Regions from separate parts of the Paenibacillus sp. FSL R5-0345 genome, predicted to be linked through region 2. Evidence: riboswitches for the same ligand, from Rfam matches in the RefSeq annotation. Region 2 holds a riboswitch; the other holds the start of a gene.
The links. A riboswitch is a leader RNA that binds a small molecule or an ion and turns the genes downstream of it on or off. The one in region 2 is predicted to bind preQ1.
Positions count from the first base shown of each region.

Region 1: it holds a riboswitch for preQ1, as region 2 does, so the genes downstream of both, queF (preQ(1) synthase) here and R50345_RS06260 (queuosine precursor transporter) in region 2, are expected to answer to the same signal.

Region 1 covers NZ_CP009281.1:3,636,329-3,643,346, reverse strand. The annotation lists gene murB (UDP-N-acetylmuramate dehydrogenase) at 1-662, shown strand, start outside; gene R50345_RS16110 (protein YmzB) at 723-1,058, opposite strand; gene R50345_RS16105 (ABC transporter ATP-binding protein) at 1,269-2,117, shown strand; gene R50345_RS16100 (ABC transporter permease) at 2,114-2,800, shown strand; PreQ1 riboswitch class I at 2,876-2,919, shown strand; gene queF (preQ(1) synthase) at 3,083-3,556, shown strand; gene queC (7-cyano-7-deazaguanine synthase QueC) at 3,586-4,248, shown strand; gene R50345_RS16085 (6-pyruvoyl trahydropterin synthase family protein) at 4,248-4,730, shown strand; gene queE (7-carboxy-7-deazaguanine synthase QueE) at 4,723-5,445, shown strand; gene R50345_RS16075 (cysteine hydrolase family protein) at 5,574-6,098, shown strand; gene R50345_RS16070 (VanW family protein) at 6,099-6,917, shown strand; gene R50345_RS16065 (zinc-dependent alcohol dehydrogenase) at 7,001-7,018, shown strand, end outside.
Region 2 covers NZ_CP009281.1:1,394,360-1,401,377, forward strand. The annotation lists gene R50345_RS06230 (aminotransferase class I/II-fold pyridoxal phosphate-dependent enzyme) at 1-668, shown strand, start outside; gene cobT (nicotinate-nucleotide--dimethylbenzimidazole phosphoribosyltransferase) at 761-1,822, shown strand; gene cobU (bifunctional adenosylcobinamide kinase/adenosylcobinamide-phosphate guanylyltransferase) at 1,819-2,367, shown strand; gene cobS (adenosylcobinamide-GDP ribazoletransferase) at 2,364-3,179, shown strand; gene R50345_RS06250 (YnfA family protein) at 3,287-3,613, shown strand; gene R50345_RS06255 (methyl-accepting chemotaxis protein) at 3,786-5,474, opposite strand; PreQ1 riboswitch class I at 5,830-5,875, shown strand; gene R50345_RS06260 (queuosine precursor transporter) at 5,886-6,599, shown strand; gene R50345_RS06265 (AMP-binding protein) at 6,868-7,018, shown strand, end outside.

The DNA.
Region 1 (7,018 bases), 2.2 Mb from region 2:
TGCAAACGGCAGGACTGACCGGAATGGGAATTCGTGATAATCTCTTGTATGCGGAGTGCGGCGCCAAGATTATTGATGTTTCCAGATATGCGCTGGAAATGGAGCTTACGGGTCTTGAGTTCGCCTGCGGCATTCCAGGAACGGTTGGTGGAGCGTTATACATGAACGCAGGTGCTTACGGCGGAGAAATTAAAGATGTACTGCATAGCGCGCTGGCTATAACTAAGAGCGGACAATTAGTGACTCTGCGAGGGGATGAGCTGCAATGGGGTTATAGAAAAAGCGTGTTCGCAAGCGGTGAATACATCGTGCTTGAGGCCAATTTTGCTATGACTTCTGGTGATGCGTTAGCCATCAAGTCGAAAATGGATGAACTTACTTACCTGCGTGAATCGAAGCAGCCGCTTGAGTATCCATCCTGTGGGAGTGTCTTTAAACGTCCTCCAGGTCGTTTTGCGGGTCAGTTAATTCAAGAGAGTGGCTTACAGGGAACAAGAATCGGTGGTGCTGAGGTATCCAAGAAACACGCAGGATTTATTGTAAATGCAGATAATGCAACTGCCAGTGATTACATCGGGTTAATTCACCATGTAAGATCGACTGTGAAGGATAAATTCGGAGTGGAGCTGGAAACTGAAGTGGAGATCATTGGAGAAGAATAACCTCTAATTTGTAAGAGCCCGCAGATTACTGTGGGCTCTTTTGCTGTTATCACTTATGGTTCAATCCACTGATAGGGTGTATTTAGCTCTATCTGTAGTTATTTCCGCCTTGAGATCACCTATATCCTCAATACGAAGCCCGTCAATAGCTAAGTCATAGGTGGAATGTGGTAGAGATACTAGCTCACCATCAGCGTTTAAAGTACTGCCAAATCCTTTTAATATTAATGCACTCCCTAGATAATCATCGATAACATCCTCCGCACTCCGGAACTCAACGGCCTCCAGATTAAAATGAATTTTATCCAGATCACGAAGCTCTTTCTTTTCAATAACAATGGTTTCATTTACATGACTGTTAATCCAGTCCATCAATTTCTGTATGCTTTGTTCCATAAGATGATCCCACCTTTACTTCAAAGATTATTAGGTTTAAGTTACCCTTTTTGTAGGATTTGAATCCATATTTTTGCCACATCTGAGTGAAAATGAACAAAGGATGGTGCTAAGCTATAGCGAATGTTACAGAATAGCAACAGCAGAGATAATCCTCTACAACCAGAATAAGGATAGATATTAACTATTCGAAAAAGGGGGTAGTGTCATTTGATTCAGCTAACTGAGGTCTCCAAGTATTATCAGGACAGGTGTGCGGTTGATCGAATAACTTTTGCAGTGGAGAAGGGAGAAGTCTTTGGGTTTCTAGGTCCCAATGGTGCTGGTAAGACGACCACGATGCGAATGATGACGGGTCTTCTTCAGTCTACAAGCGGAGAAATTTCAATTAATGGCATGAATATTTTACGTCATAAAAAAGAAATTCATGCCCAAATTGGCGTTGTTTTCGAGCTTCCCAATCTGTATATGCGTTGTTCTATCCGAGATAATCTAGAGCTGTTTGCTGACCTGTATAGGGTAGCAGCCAGTCGGGTGAATGAAGTCATGGAAATTCTTCAACTGTTAGATAAGGAAAAAGCTAAGGTAAGTAGCTTGTCTAAAGGCTGGAAGCAGCGTGTCCTAATCGCCAGAGCATTATTACATAAGCCTCAAGTGTTGTTTTTAGATGAGCCTACGAGTGGATTAGATCCAAATTCAGCCTCACTCATTCGTAATCACATCAAGAAAATTCAAGATGAAGGTACAACTATTGTCTTAACAACGCATGATATGCACGAGGCAGAAGAATTAAGCGATAGAGTAGGGATCATGCACGCTGGTGCATTGGTGGCACTTGATGAACCCCATAGACTTAAGACCATGTATGGTAAACCAGAAATTGAAGTGAAATATCAGCAGGATGGAGAAGTGATTATGAAATCCTGGCCGATAGCAGAAGCGTCTACAAAAGATCATATTTATCAGCTAATGTCTAATCATCAAATGATAAGTATGCACAGTAAAGAGGCTTCGCTGGCAGATGTATTTGCTGCCTTGACGGGAAGTGAGTTAAGTTGAGTTATCCGTTATGGAAGCTGTTTAAGCATGAGTGTAAGGATATACTACGTAATCCAGCGACTGTAATTCTAATTGTGTTGCCTATATTTATGGCAAAAATAATCATCACTGTAGTGGACAAGAGCGGTCTAGATTTCATGCTTCTTTCAACTTGGATCTTGTTTGCTCAAGTAATGGTTGGAATCATGATTACCGGCCCAGGATTAATTGAGGAGCGAGAGAGTAAAACTTATGATGCACTGTTGATCTCACCGTTAAGCAGAGGTCAGATCATTATTGCTAAGGCGGGTTCTGTTCTTGTCTTTTCGTTATTTTCACAGCTGATAGTTTATGTACTTAATCAAGGGTTGAACATAGATTTATTGTCTTCGTTGATATATATGTTATTGGGTGGAATGATCTTTGTACAAGTTGGAATTATCATCGGATTAAAGGTAAGTTCCTCCAAAAATGGCTCGGCCATCAGCTCTGCATTTATGGTTCTTTTTTTCTTGGTGGCTTCTGTTTACTTAGCTCTTCCAGAATGGACTTATCCGATCTTTGCAGCTTTGCCGAGTATTGAAATCACCCAGAACTTGAACAGTATTCTTAATGGAGAAGGGATATTGCCTGTAGAAAGTCTGCTGTTGCTCATATGGATTGCAGTGCTTTCGGTTTGGATTTGGAAGATCGAGAAAGAGTAGAACTTGTCAGGAGCAGGCCACCCGTGGTATAGTTCAAGACGCAATATGCTTAAAGAAGAAGTCTGCACGGATTGTGCAGGAGAGGTTCGCGAACTCCCTCTATAAAAAACTAAGAGTATATTAAACCGTATAAGCGGATGCTGTCCTTTACCCGGACGTTGCTTCCGTTTCTTCTTAGTGGAGCCAAGTTTTCGAAATCTCGTTCTTCTTTCCATTACCGGCCAAGGTCGAAGGAAAAGAGAGGGGTTTTTTGTCGTGTCAGAAGGAAGATTAAAAGAGGAAATGCAAGAAGTCACTTTGCTTGGTAATCAGGGAACGCAGTACAAGTTTGGTTATGATCCAGACATTCTAGAAGTATTTGATAATAAGCATCCTGGGCGTGATTATTTTGTTAAATTCAACTGCCCTGAGTTTACTAGCTTATGTCCTGTTACAGGCCAGCCGGATTTTGCCACACTGTATATTTCGTATATTCCTGAACAGAAGATGGTGGAATCTAAATCATTAAAGCTGTATTTATTCAGCTTCCGTAACCATGGTGACTTTCATGAGGACTGTGTCAACATTATTATGAATGATCTGATCTCACTGATGGACCCACGTTACATTGAGGTATGGGGCAAATTCACTCCGCGTGGAGGCATTTCTATTGATCCTTATTGCAACTATGGAAGACCGGGTACGAAGTATGAGGCGATGGCGGAGCACCGCTTGATCAATCACGACCTCTATCCGGAAAAAGTGGACAACCGCTAATCCCAATAAGTTGATAAGGAGAGATTAAGATGAATAAAAAAGCACTAGTTGTATTCAGCGGCGGACAAGATAGCACCACTTGCCTGATTTGGGCATTGAAGCATTTTGAGGAAGTGCAGGTAGTTACCTTCAACTATAATCAGCGTCATGCGGCTGAAATCGAAGTTGCTACAGAAATAGCAGCTAAGTTTAATGTAAAACAGCATATTCTTGATTTGGGACTGCTGAATCAACTGGCACCAAATGCTTTAACACGGCAGGATATTGATATTGTGGCTGGCGAAGGCGATGACCTTCCAAGTACGTTTGTGGACGGACGAAATCTGTTGTTTTTATCTTTTGCCGCAATATTAGCTAAACAGTTAGGTTACTCCCATATTGTTACTGGAGTCTGCCAAACGGACTTTAGCGGATATCCGGACTGCCGTGATGTTTTTGTGAAATCATTGAATGTTACACTGAATTTATCTATGGACTATGAGTTTGCAATACACACTCCACTGATGTGGCTGGATAAAAAAGAAACGTGGAAGATGGCCGATGAACTGGGTTATTTTGATTATGTTCGCGAACACACTCTGACCTGTTATAACGGCATAATTGGCAGAGGTTGTGGAACTTGTCCAGCATGTCTATTACGTCAGCGGGGACTTGAACAATATGAGGCGGAAAGAACGGAGGTCCGTTCTTAATGCTTAACGAGGTCTCAGTCTGCAAAATATTTACGTTCGACGCGGCGCATCAGTTAGTGGGTCACAAAGGGAAGTGCAGTAACCTGCACGGTCATACGTATAAGCTCGAAGTAGTGCTTAAGGGCAAACCTATGACCGCGGAAGGCCATTCGGACGAAGGGTTTGTAATTGATTTCAGCGATATCAAAACAACAGTGCAGCAAAGCCTTGTAGACCGTCTAGATCATGCTTTTCTCGCTATGGGAAATGAACCTGTGTTAGAGACGTTAACGAATACGGGTTCCAAAGTAGCTTTGCTGTCTTTCCGGACCACCGTTGAGAATATGTCTTCATATATAGCATACAAGCTTAAGCAAGCGGGGCTTCCCTTGTACGCTGTAAAGCTATGGGAGACACCAACCTCTTGGGCAGAAGTGCTGGCTGAAGATATTCCTGAGGATGGACCATCTTACCGCTTGTATGGAGGCTGTGATTGTGAGTAAGATTCCTGTAATTGAAATCTTCGGTCCGACCATTCAAGGTGAAGGTGCGGTAATTGGTGTGAAGACTATGTTTGTCCGCACCTATGGCTGCGATTATCGCTGTGGCTGGTGTGACTCCGCTTTTACTTGGGATGGTTCGGCTAAGGATAAGGTTCGAATGATGGCCTCGGATGAGATTATGAATGAACTTATAGCTATAGCTGGAGATAATTTCGACTGTGTTACGATTTCAGGCGGCAATCCTGCTTTAATTGGTGATGGGATGGGCACTTTTATTAACCTGCTACATGAGCGAGGGATACAAGCTGCAATAGAAACTCAGGGCAGTAAATGGCAGGAATGGTTCAATGACGTGGATGTGCTGACCATTAGTCCGAAGCCGCCAAGCTCAGGGATGACAACGAATTGGGAAATGCTAGATAACATCATGAGTAAGCTGGAGAATCTGGGCCGTACCACACACAGTCTTAAAGTCGTAGTGTTTGACGATAAGGACTTCGGTTATGCAAAAGACATTCACCATCGATATCCCAATGTGCAGCTCTATCTGCAGCCTGGGAATGATGATGTCACTGAAGAGGGTGACATTTCTGCTCGACTTTTGGGGAGGCTGGAATGGTTGTTTAATAAAGTAATCTTAGATCCTGAAATGAATAGAGTGCGTGTACTACCACAGCTGCATGCTTTAATCTGGCATAATAAGCGTGGCAAGTAAAAAGGGGTGTAATGTAATGGGTGTCTGCATAGCAGATGCCCTTTTTTTGTTGATTTGAGTCTTTAAAAAGGTAGATAGAATGTCCCATAATCTGGTATGATTTTCATAAAAGTTATAGGAGGTACCTAATGGGAAATTTAACTGCACTGTTAATTATTGATGTTCAAGAAGCTATGTTCTCCTATCCTGATCAAAAGCTGTACGATGAAGAGGGTGTGATGGAGAGAATTATTTCCCTTCAGCATAAGGCTAGGGTGGCAGGTACTCCAATTGTTTATATTCAACATACGGAAGATGAGGAATACACAAAAGGTACGCCCACATGGCAGATCAGTCATCGTATCACACCGCAGGAAGGCGAAGTTATTGTGGAGAAGCCTACTTGGGATGCTTTTCACCAAACCGTGTTGCAAGATGAGCTACAGAAGCTCGGGATCACGAATCTGGTGATTTGTGGGATGCAAAGTGAATTCTGTCTAGATACAACGATAAGACGCGCATATAGCATGGGATATAAAAGTGTGCTGGTTTCAGATGCTCATAGCACCTTTGATAGCGGGGTTCTGAGTAGTAGAGAGATCGTTAAGCATCATAATGCGGTAATTGGAGGTAGATTCGCCCAGTTACGAGCTGAAAGCGAGGTTCAGTTCTAGATGAATACCCCACAGGCTGCCATGAAACCTATTCAGCGTTCTCGACTTAGACTATTTGCCGGAAAGCGATATTTTATTTGGAAAAGATACTTGAAATGGTGTACTGATCGCGGCAAGATGGCGAAGCAGCGCACTAGTGATATTTTATCTTATGAGGCCATGACTCACGCTACACCGTTATTACGTAGTCTTCGGAATGTAGATATGGTGCTTCAATATAATAAAATAACAAATTTACGGCTGGCGATCGCGAAACTGGATGGACTCATGGTGCGGCCGGGGGAGACGTTTTCCTATTGGAGATGCATCGGCAAGCCCAGTAAGCGAAAAGGTTATCTGGAAGGTATGGTTCTGCATTATGGCGGTTTTCATTCTGGAGTTGGCGGGGGGCTATGCCAGTTGTCTAATCTGATCTACTGGATGACACTGCATACTCCTCTTACGGTTACGGAACGGCATCGGCACAGCTATGATGTATTTCCAGATGAACAGCGCACACAGCCATTTGGAAGCGGGGCTACCTGTTCTTATAATTATTTGGATCTTCAAGTGAAGAATAACACGAATCAAACGTATCAATTAAAGCTCTGGCTGGATGACAGTCATTTTCATGGGGAATGGAGATGCGATGAGCAGTCCCTTTATAAATATGAAGTGTACGAAAGTGATCATCGGATAAGCCTAGAACCATGGGGCGGATATATTCGTAGCAATAAGATCAGTCGAAAAATATTCACACGTACAGGCGACCTAGTTGGAGATGTAGCTGTAACGGATAATTATGCGCTTATGATGTATTCTCCGCTTCTTCATGGATAAGAGGATAGGGCTTAGGGTTATAACATAGAAAGACACGTTATCGTTCTACCCTATGCCATACTTCAAAGGAGCGGATTAACAGCATGATAGCATTAACCTAC
Region 2 (7,018 bases):
TTCTTATGGTAAATTTTCCGAGTAATCCTACAGGAACAGTAATGTCTTACGAAGACTGGTTGCCGATTGCTCAGATTGTAAAAGAGAATAACCTACTTGTCATTTCAGATGAGATTTATGCCGAGCTTACCTATGACAGTCAACATGTCAGCATTGCCTCTCTTCCAGGGATGATGGAACGAACCATTGTCATTAGCGGCTTCTCCAAAGCTTTTGCGATGACTGGCTGGCGAGTAGGTTATGCCTGTGGTGATCAGGAATTAATCGCTGCGATGCTTAAAATCCATCAGTACACAGCAATGTGTGCACCGGTACTAGGTCAAATCGCTGCCATAGAATCACTGCGTAATGGTATGGAACATAAGGACCACATGAAACGATGCTTCGATGAGCGAAGAAAGCTGCTGGTTAGTGGATTTCGATCCATTGGATTACCTTGCCATGAGCCGGAGGGTGCATTTTATGCCTTTCCTTCCATCGCTAATACCGGATTGAGATCAGAGGATTTCGCTTTGCAGCTGCTCAAGGAGGTTGGTGTTGCTGCGGTTCCGGGGCATGTGTTTGGAGCCGGTGGAGAGGGGTATATTCGCTGCTCTTATGCAGCATCTCTACAAAAATTGACAGAAGCTTTGGAGAGAATTGAAGGATTTATGAAAGTGAAGTTGTAATTCTAGCGGTCCCCATCTATCATAGATGGGGGCTTTTCTGTGTAGATAAGATAGAATAGGTGATACGGATATCTTTAATTGGAGGTTAAAATATGATTTCAACGATTCAAGAAGTAATTAAACGAATCACACCAGCTGATGAACAGTCTTTCCTAAAGGCGGAGCACCGCCTGAATATTCTAACTAAACCGCCGGGCAGTTTGGGACAATTGGAGACTCTGGCTGTTAAGCTCGCTGGAATTTCGGGTACGGAGCAGCCTAGCTTCACCAAACGGACGGTTGTTGTGATGGCTGCCGATCACGGTGTATGCTGCGAGGGAGTTAGCGCCTTTCCGCAGGAAGTCACAATGCAAATGGCCTATAATTTTCTTAGCGGAGGAGCGGCTGTGAATGTACTGGCACGCCAAGCCGGGGCAGAGGTAAAGTTCGTAGATATCGGTGTTAACGGCGATCTTAGTCATGAGGATCTGATTGATCGTAAGGTACGCCGGGGAACGGATAATATGGCTGCGGGACCTGCGATGAGTCGTGAGGAAGCGATGAGTGCTGTGCTTGTAGGCATAAAAATCGCACAAGAAGCGATTGATAACGGGACGGAGATTTTTATTACGGGTGAAATGGGCATAGGAAATACAACGGCTAGTGCAGCTATTCTGTGTGCTCTAAAAGGAATAGCGCCTGAAGTAGCCGTCGGAAGAGGAACGGGAATTGATGATGAACGTTTACTACATAAAATTGCAGTTGTGGAACGTGCTCTAAAGGTGAATCAGCCGAATCCGGCAGATCCGCTGGATGTTTTGTCCAAAGTAGGGGGACTGGAAATCGCCGGTTTGACCGGTCTGATTCTTGGCGCAGCCGCTGCTAGGATCCCTGTGATTCTGGACGGTTTTATTTCGGGTGCGGCAGCTCTCGTCGCGAAGGCCCTTGCGCCAGAATCCATTGCCTATATGATAGGTTCCCATGTATCAGGTGAGCAGGGACATAAGCTGATGCTGGAGCAGCTTGGGCTTGAACCGTTGTTTAACCTTGGCCTTCGTTTGGGTGAAGGAACTGGAGGCGTATTGTCTCTTCATTTAATAGAGGCGATATGCCGTATTTTGAGCGAGATGGCCACCTTTGAAAGTGCAGGCATCTCTGGAGCTGGGAAACAATGAGTATTCTTGTAACGGGTGGCGCACGTAGCGGGAAGAGTGGTTTCGCAGAAAAACTGATGTCGTCACTGACAGATCAGGCCTCCTATGTAGCAACCGGACAAGCGTTTGATGATGAAATGAAGGAACGGATTGCACTGCATCAGCATCAGCGCTCGCAAAGCGGGTATGCTTGGGAGACGTTAGAGGAGCCCTATGATTTGCCAGATCTTCTTAAGCGTTTATCTGGTGAGAAGGCGGTCCTTGTAGATTGTCTAACGTTGTGGTTATCGAATGTACTGCTTGCCATGGAAGGATTTACGGATAGACAAGAACTGATTGAGAGCGAGATTACAAGACTTGAAGACAGTGTACGTACATTTAAAGGAAATCTCATTTTGGTCACTAATGAAGTAGGGGACGGTATTGTTCCAGAGTATGCGCTTGGTCGATTGTACCGTGATTTGGCAGGACGCATGAACGCGTTACTCGCTAGGCAATGTGAGCAGGTCTTTCTAGTGACTGCTGGCATTCCAATTGAACTTAAGAGCAGGGAGTATCGCTTATGAGGGAGCGCAGGGATGCTGCCGCGGCTGCCTTTCAGTTTTTGTCTCGGTTTCCTGTAAAGAGTGATCCCGGATTTTCTCCTGAGCTGCTGCGCCGAAGTGTGCTGTTCTATCCCGTGGTGGGTGCAGCTATAGGACTGTGCGTAGCTGCTGGAGCAGCTTTGACGGGCTGGATGTTACCGGCTTGGCCAGCCGCTGTTATTACCCTCATTTTATGGGTAGGACTTACTGGCGGCTTGCATCTCGATGGTTGGATGGACAGTGCGGATGGTCTGCTTAGCTACCGACCGAGGGAACGAATACTGGAGATTATGAAGGACAGCCGTGTGGGGGCGATGGGTGTGCTCGCCTGCGTGCTGCTCTTGCTGTTAAAAGCCTCTTTAGTGGCAGCATTAATCGAAGGCTACGCCTATTACGAGCTGCCACTGCTCTTGCTGCCAGCGATCTGGAGCCGCTGGTACATGGTGCGGGCAATGGTGCATTATCCCATTGCCCGCGGGAACGAGGGGCTGGCCGCGAGCTTCGCCGGCCTTGCTCCCTCGCAGGAGCGGCGCGCGCTGGCGATAGCCGCGCTGCTCTCGCTAGCCGCAGCCGCTGCGCCCCTGGCGCTCGGCGCGGGCTTAGGCGCGTGGCCGCTGCATCTGGCGGCAGCGTTACTGCTGCCGGCTGCAGCCTGGGCAAGCGGCACTGTGGCTGCGCGGCGGATCAGCAGCCGGCTCGGCGGGCTCACCGGCGATGTGTACGGCGCGCTGAATGAGCTGCTAGAGGTTGTGCTGCTACTAGTATTAGTGCTGCTCCAGCACAACTTTATGTAAGTGGCTCCAGCAGGTGATGCTGTAGTAGTCAGCTTGCTCAATCTATTTTCATCATCTTCTGCTGATTCATTTAGATTTTTATGAGTTCGATAAGAAAGAGGGATGACATGGTTGCTGCCATTCTGCTATTTGTAATTGCCGGCCTTGCTGAGATTGGAGGCGGATACTTGGTATGGTTATGGCTGAGAGAATCACGACCTCTCTGGTACGGTTTGGTAGGTTCTTTGATTCTGATTGGCTATGGCATTATCCCTACATTGCAGAAGTTTCCGTCCTTCGGAAGAGTGTATGCAGCTTACGGTGGGGTATTTATCGTACTAGCTGTGTTATGGGGCTGGCTTGTAGACAAGAAAACACCCGATGTATATGACTGGGTCGGTGCTGTTATTTGTGTGATCGGCGTATCGGTCATTCTTTGGGCGCCGAGACATTAGTATTATTAAGATCTCCTATGCGGTGAATGGTGACTCGTTAGGCGAGCAAGGTTAGTTAGTGGGTTGAAGACTTTGAGGTTTACTCTGCTCTACAGACTGAGTATAGTGCTAAAACAAAACAGCCCGTTCAACACTTTCGTGTGAACGGGCTGTTTTTATTTGAGCCTGAGCTTTAGATCTTAAATTGTTGTACAGCTTCCTGAAGCTTCTTAGCCTGCTCATAGAGATGTTGGACGGTTACTGCATGTCCTTCAAGCTCTATACGCTGGCGCTCTGAGTTCTCGGATAATGTATCCGCACTTTCTTGGGATCTTGAAGTAATTTGTGCGGTTTCCTCGACGGAAGCACTGACTTCTTCCGTACTTGCTGAGATTTGCTGCGTAGCCGCAGATACGGATTGAATATTCTGATTGATGCTCTGGATCAGAATCAGGAGGTGATTGAAGGCATCGCCCGCTTCTGTCACCTTGCCTACCCCAGAGGCTACCTCAGAATTCACCTGGTTCATCTCAGTAACGGAGCGATTCATATCTTCCTGAAGTCCGAGTAGGAAATCACGGATCTGCTCATTCGCATTACGGGATTGTTCGGAAAGCTTGCGTACTTCTCCGGCAACAACGGCAAAGCCGCGACCATGTTCGCCTGCACGCGCTGCTTCGATCGAAGCATTGAGTGACAGCATTTGGATTTGCTTCGTAATTTCAGTAATACTATGAACGACTTCTCCGATCATTACTGAACGTTCGTTCATAATTTGTAATTGCTCCAGTGACTGCAAAGAAGCACGTTCAACCTGGCGCATTTGCAGAACAGCACTTTGAGCAATCTCATTACCACCACTCGCCTCAGCGGAAGCTTCACTGATCTGCTCTGTGACTTCGGTAGCTGCTGAAGCAATATGCTGAATGCCGAAATTGATTTCTTCCATAGCTTTTGAATTATCTAGAGCACTGCTCGCGATGGTCGTACTACCTTTGCCGATTTCTACTACGGAAGAGCTAGAGTGGTCCGCCATTTCATTTAAGACGTCTACACGCTCTCTTAAGGAATTGGAATCGGTGACTACTGTGTTTGAGGTAACGAGTACATGTCCAATCATTTCTTTTAGGCGTAGGGTCATCGCTTGGAAGCTTCTGGATAGCTGAGCGACCTCATCAGTGCCATTAACCGTTAATTCCTCTGTGAAATCTCCCTCTGCGAGACGGGCGCTGTAAGCTGCAAGCTTAGAGATGGGACGAGTTATCCGCATGCTCATAAACCAGGCACCGGTTGAACCTATGATTAGCGTTAGCAGAGTGATCCCGGCACTGGTCCACAGAATGCTGTTTGTTTTTTCTTGAATAAAGCTTACATCACTGCTGATTCCGATAACCATCGTACTTCCGGGAATTCCGATATAAGCTGACTTATGTACACCATGGGCGTCTCTGTATGTATCGCTTAGTCCGCTCTTTCCTTTAAGAGCTTGCTGCATTGCAGAAGATACCTTAACAATTTCATCCCGCTTTAATTTTCCATCATGATCTACGGTCAGAACCTCGGCTTCCTTGCCTTTAAGATTGACTAGAAAAATAGTCTCAACCCCATGCTGCTTCTTCTTATCCTGAAAATAGAATTCAAGATTGGTGGCTGCTTGTTCGTTCTTCTTTAGTGCTTGCTGAGCATGCATGGTGTTTATATTCTTATATACGTCCTGAGCAGCTGCAGTTAGAATTTGATTGATTTGTGGCATGACATAGCTGTTGAAAATACTGGTGGATATAAAGTAGAAGCTGGTACTTAACAAAAGAGACGTGAGTAATAGAACTACAAACAATAAACGCGTGAATCGGCGACTGATCGACTGCTTGAAACGAAACATATTGTTCTCCCCTTTTTATGGACAGCGAAGCTCCATTTCTTATTGGAATACATCCTATCTCCCTACCGAGTGCTAGTGTCTGGCAACCTGCAATATATTCCATAGTTATGTAATATATCAACTAAATGGATCGGGAATGAAGTGTTTGATACTATTCTATAGAATTAACCTCTGGATGAATAGTGAAAATTTTAGTTTATAGAGCATATTTTTCTGAAAAAGATGAATTATTACTGACACTTTTATTTTTATTTAATAAAAATGGGTATAAATACCCAATTCATTATTTGTTTATTTTTATGGATTGTTTGATGACAGTGTGATAGAGTATTAATGTTTTGTTCCAAACATAAGGTAAGCCGCGGTTCGTAACCATCCCGCGTAAACAAAACTAGGAGGAATTTAAGTAATATGTTCAATTTGTTGTGGGGAGTTTTATTTGTTATTGTCAATTTTGCCTTTTTTCTACTCTGTTACCGCCTGTTCGGCAAAAATGGAATGTATGCCTGGGTAGGTATCGCTACTGTAATTGCTAACATTCAGGTAGCTAAGACGATTGCTATGCCATTTGATATTGTGATGACACTCGGAAATACGATGTATGTCACTTTGTATATGACCAGCGATTTGCTTAATGAGAAGTATGGAAGAGCGGAAGCACGCAAAGCAGTTTGGTTTGGTTTCTTCACTTTGCTTATGACGACAGTCATTATGCAGATGGTACTAGTATTTAAGCCGCAAGAGACCGATATCGCTCAGTCTTCTTTAGAGACGATCTTTGGGCTGATGCCTCGACTAGCTCTGGGTAGTCTTACTGCTTACTTCATTAGTCAGTTCCTAGATGTTCGGTTATACGCCTGGATTCGCAAATATTACAGCACCTCAAGTCAGCTGTGGATTCGTTCCAACGGCAGCACGATGGTCAGTTCTTTTGTGGATACACTAATCTTCTGCACCATTGCATTTGCTGGGTTGTATAACTGGAGTGTATGGCTTGAAATTTTGCTTACAACGTATCTAGCGAAATTCTTACTAACCGCAGTAAGCACACCTATCTTATATATCGCCCGAACTTTTACTTTTGCTGAAGATGGAATACCTTCATCTGTTCAAAAGAAGGAATAAACAACACTACAGCCAGCGCGTACCGATTATAATCGATGCGCGCTGTTTGATTTTTCCGGTCATTAGAAGGCTTAATCGTTACATGAAAAATGTGTACATAAAATTAATATAAAGCTAAAATAAGCTATCGTAGCAATTCTAATAGTGTGCCTTGCAATTCGGAGGTTGAAGCTGCCGTTATTGCTCTTCAATTTAAGTGCTATCAGTCCGATCGAAGAGAGTGTACATATTCGGTAGTCATAGAAATTACGAACAGGTGTGATTAAGGATGAATCTAGTAGTGCCTATACTGCGCCATGCAGCACAGCAGCCCGACAGCATTGCCTTAACCCAGGCCCAAGCGACGCATACCTATGCAACATTAGTACAAGCGATGCAGAGAATTGCGAATGGTCTACAGCAAAAGGGCTTGAAGCATG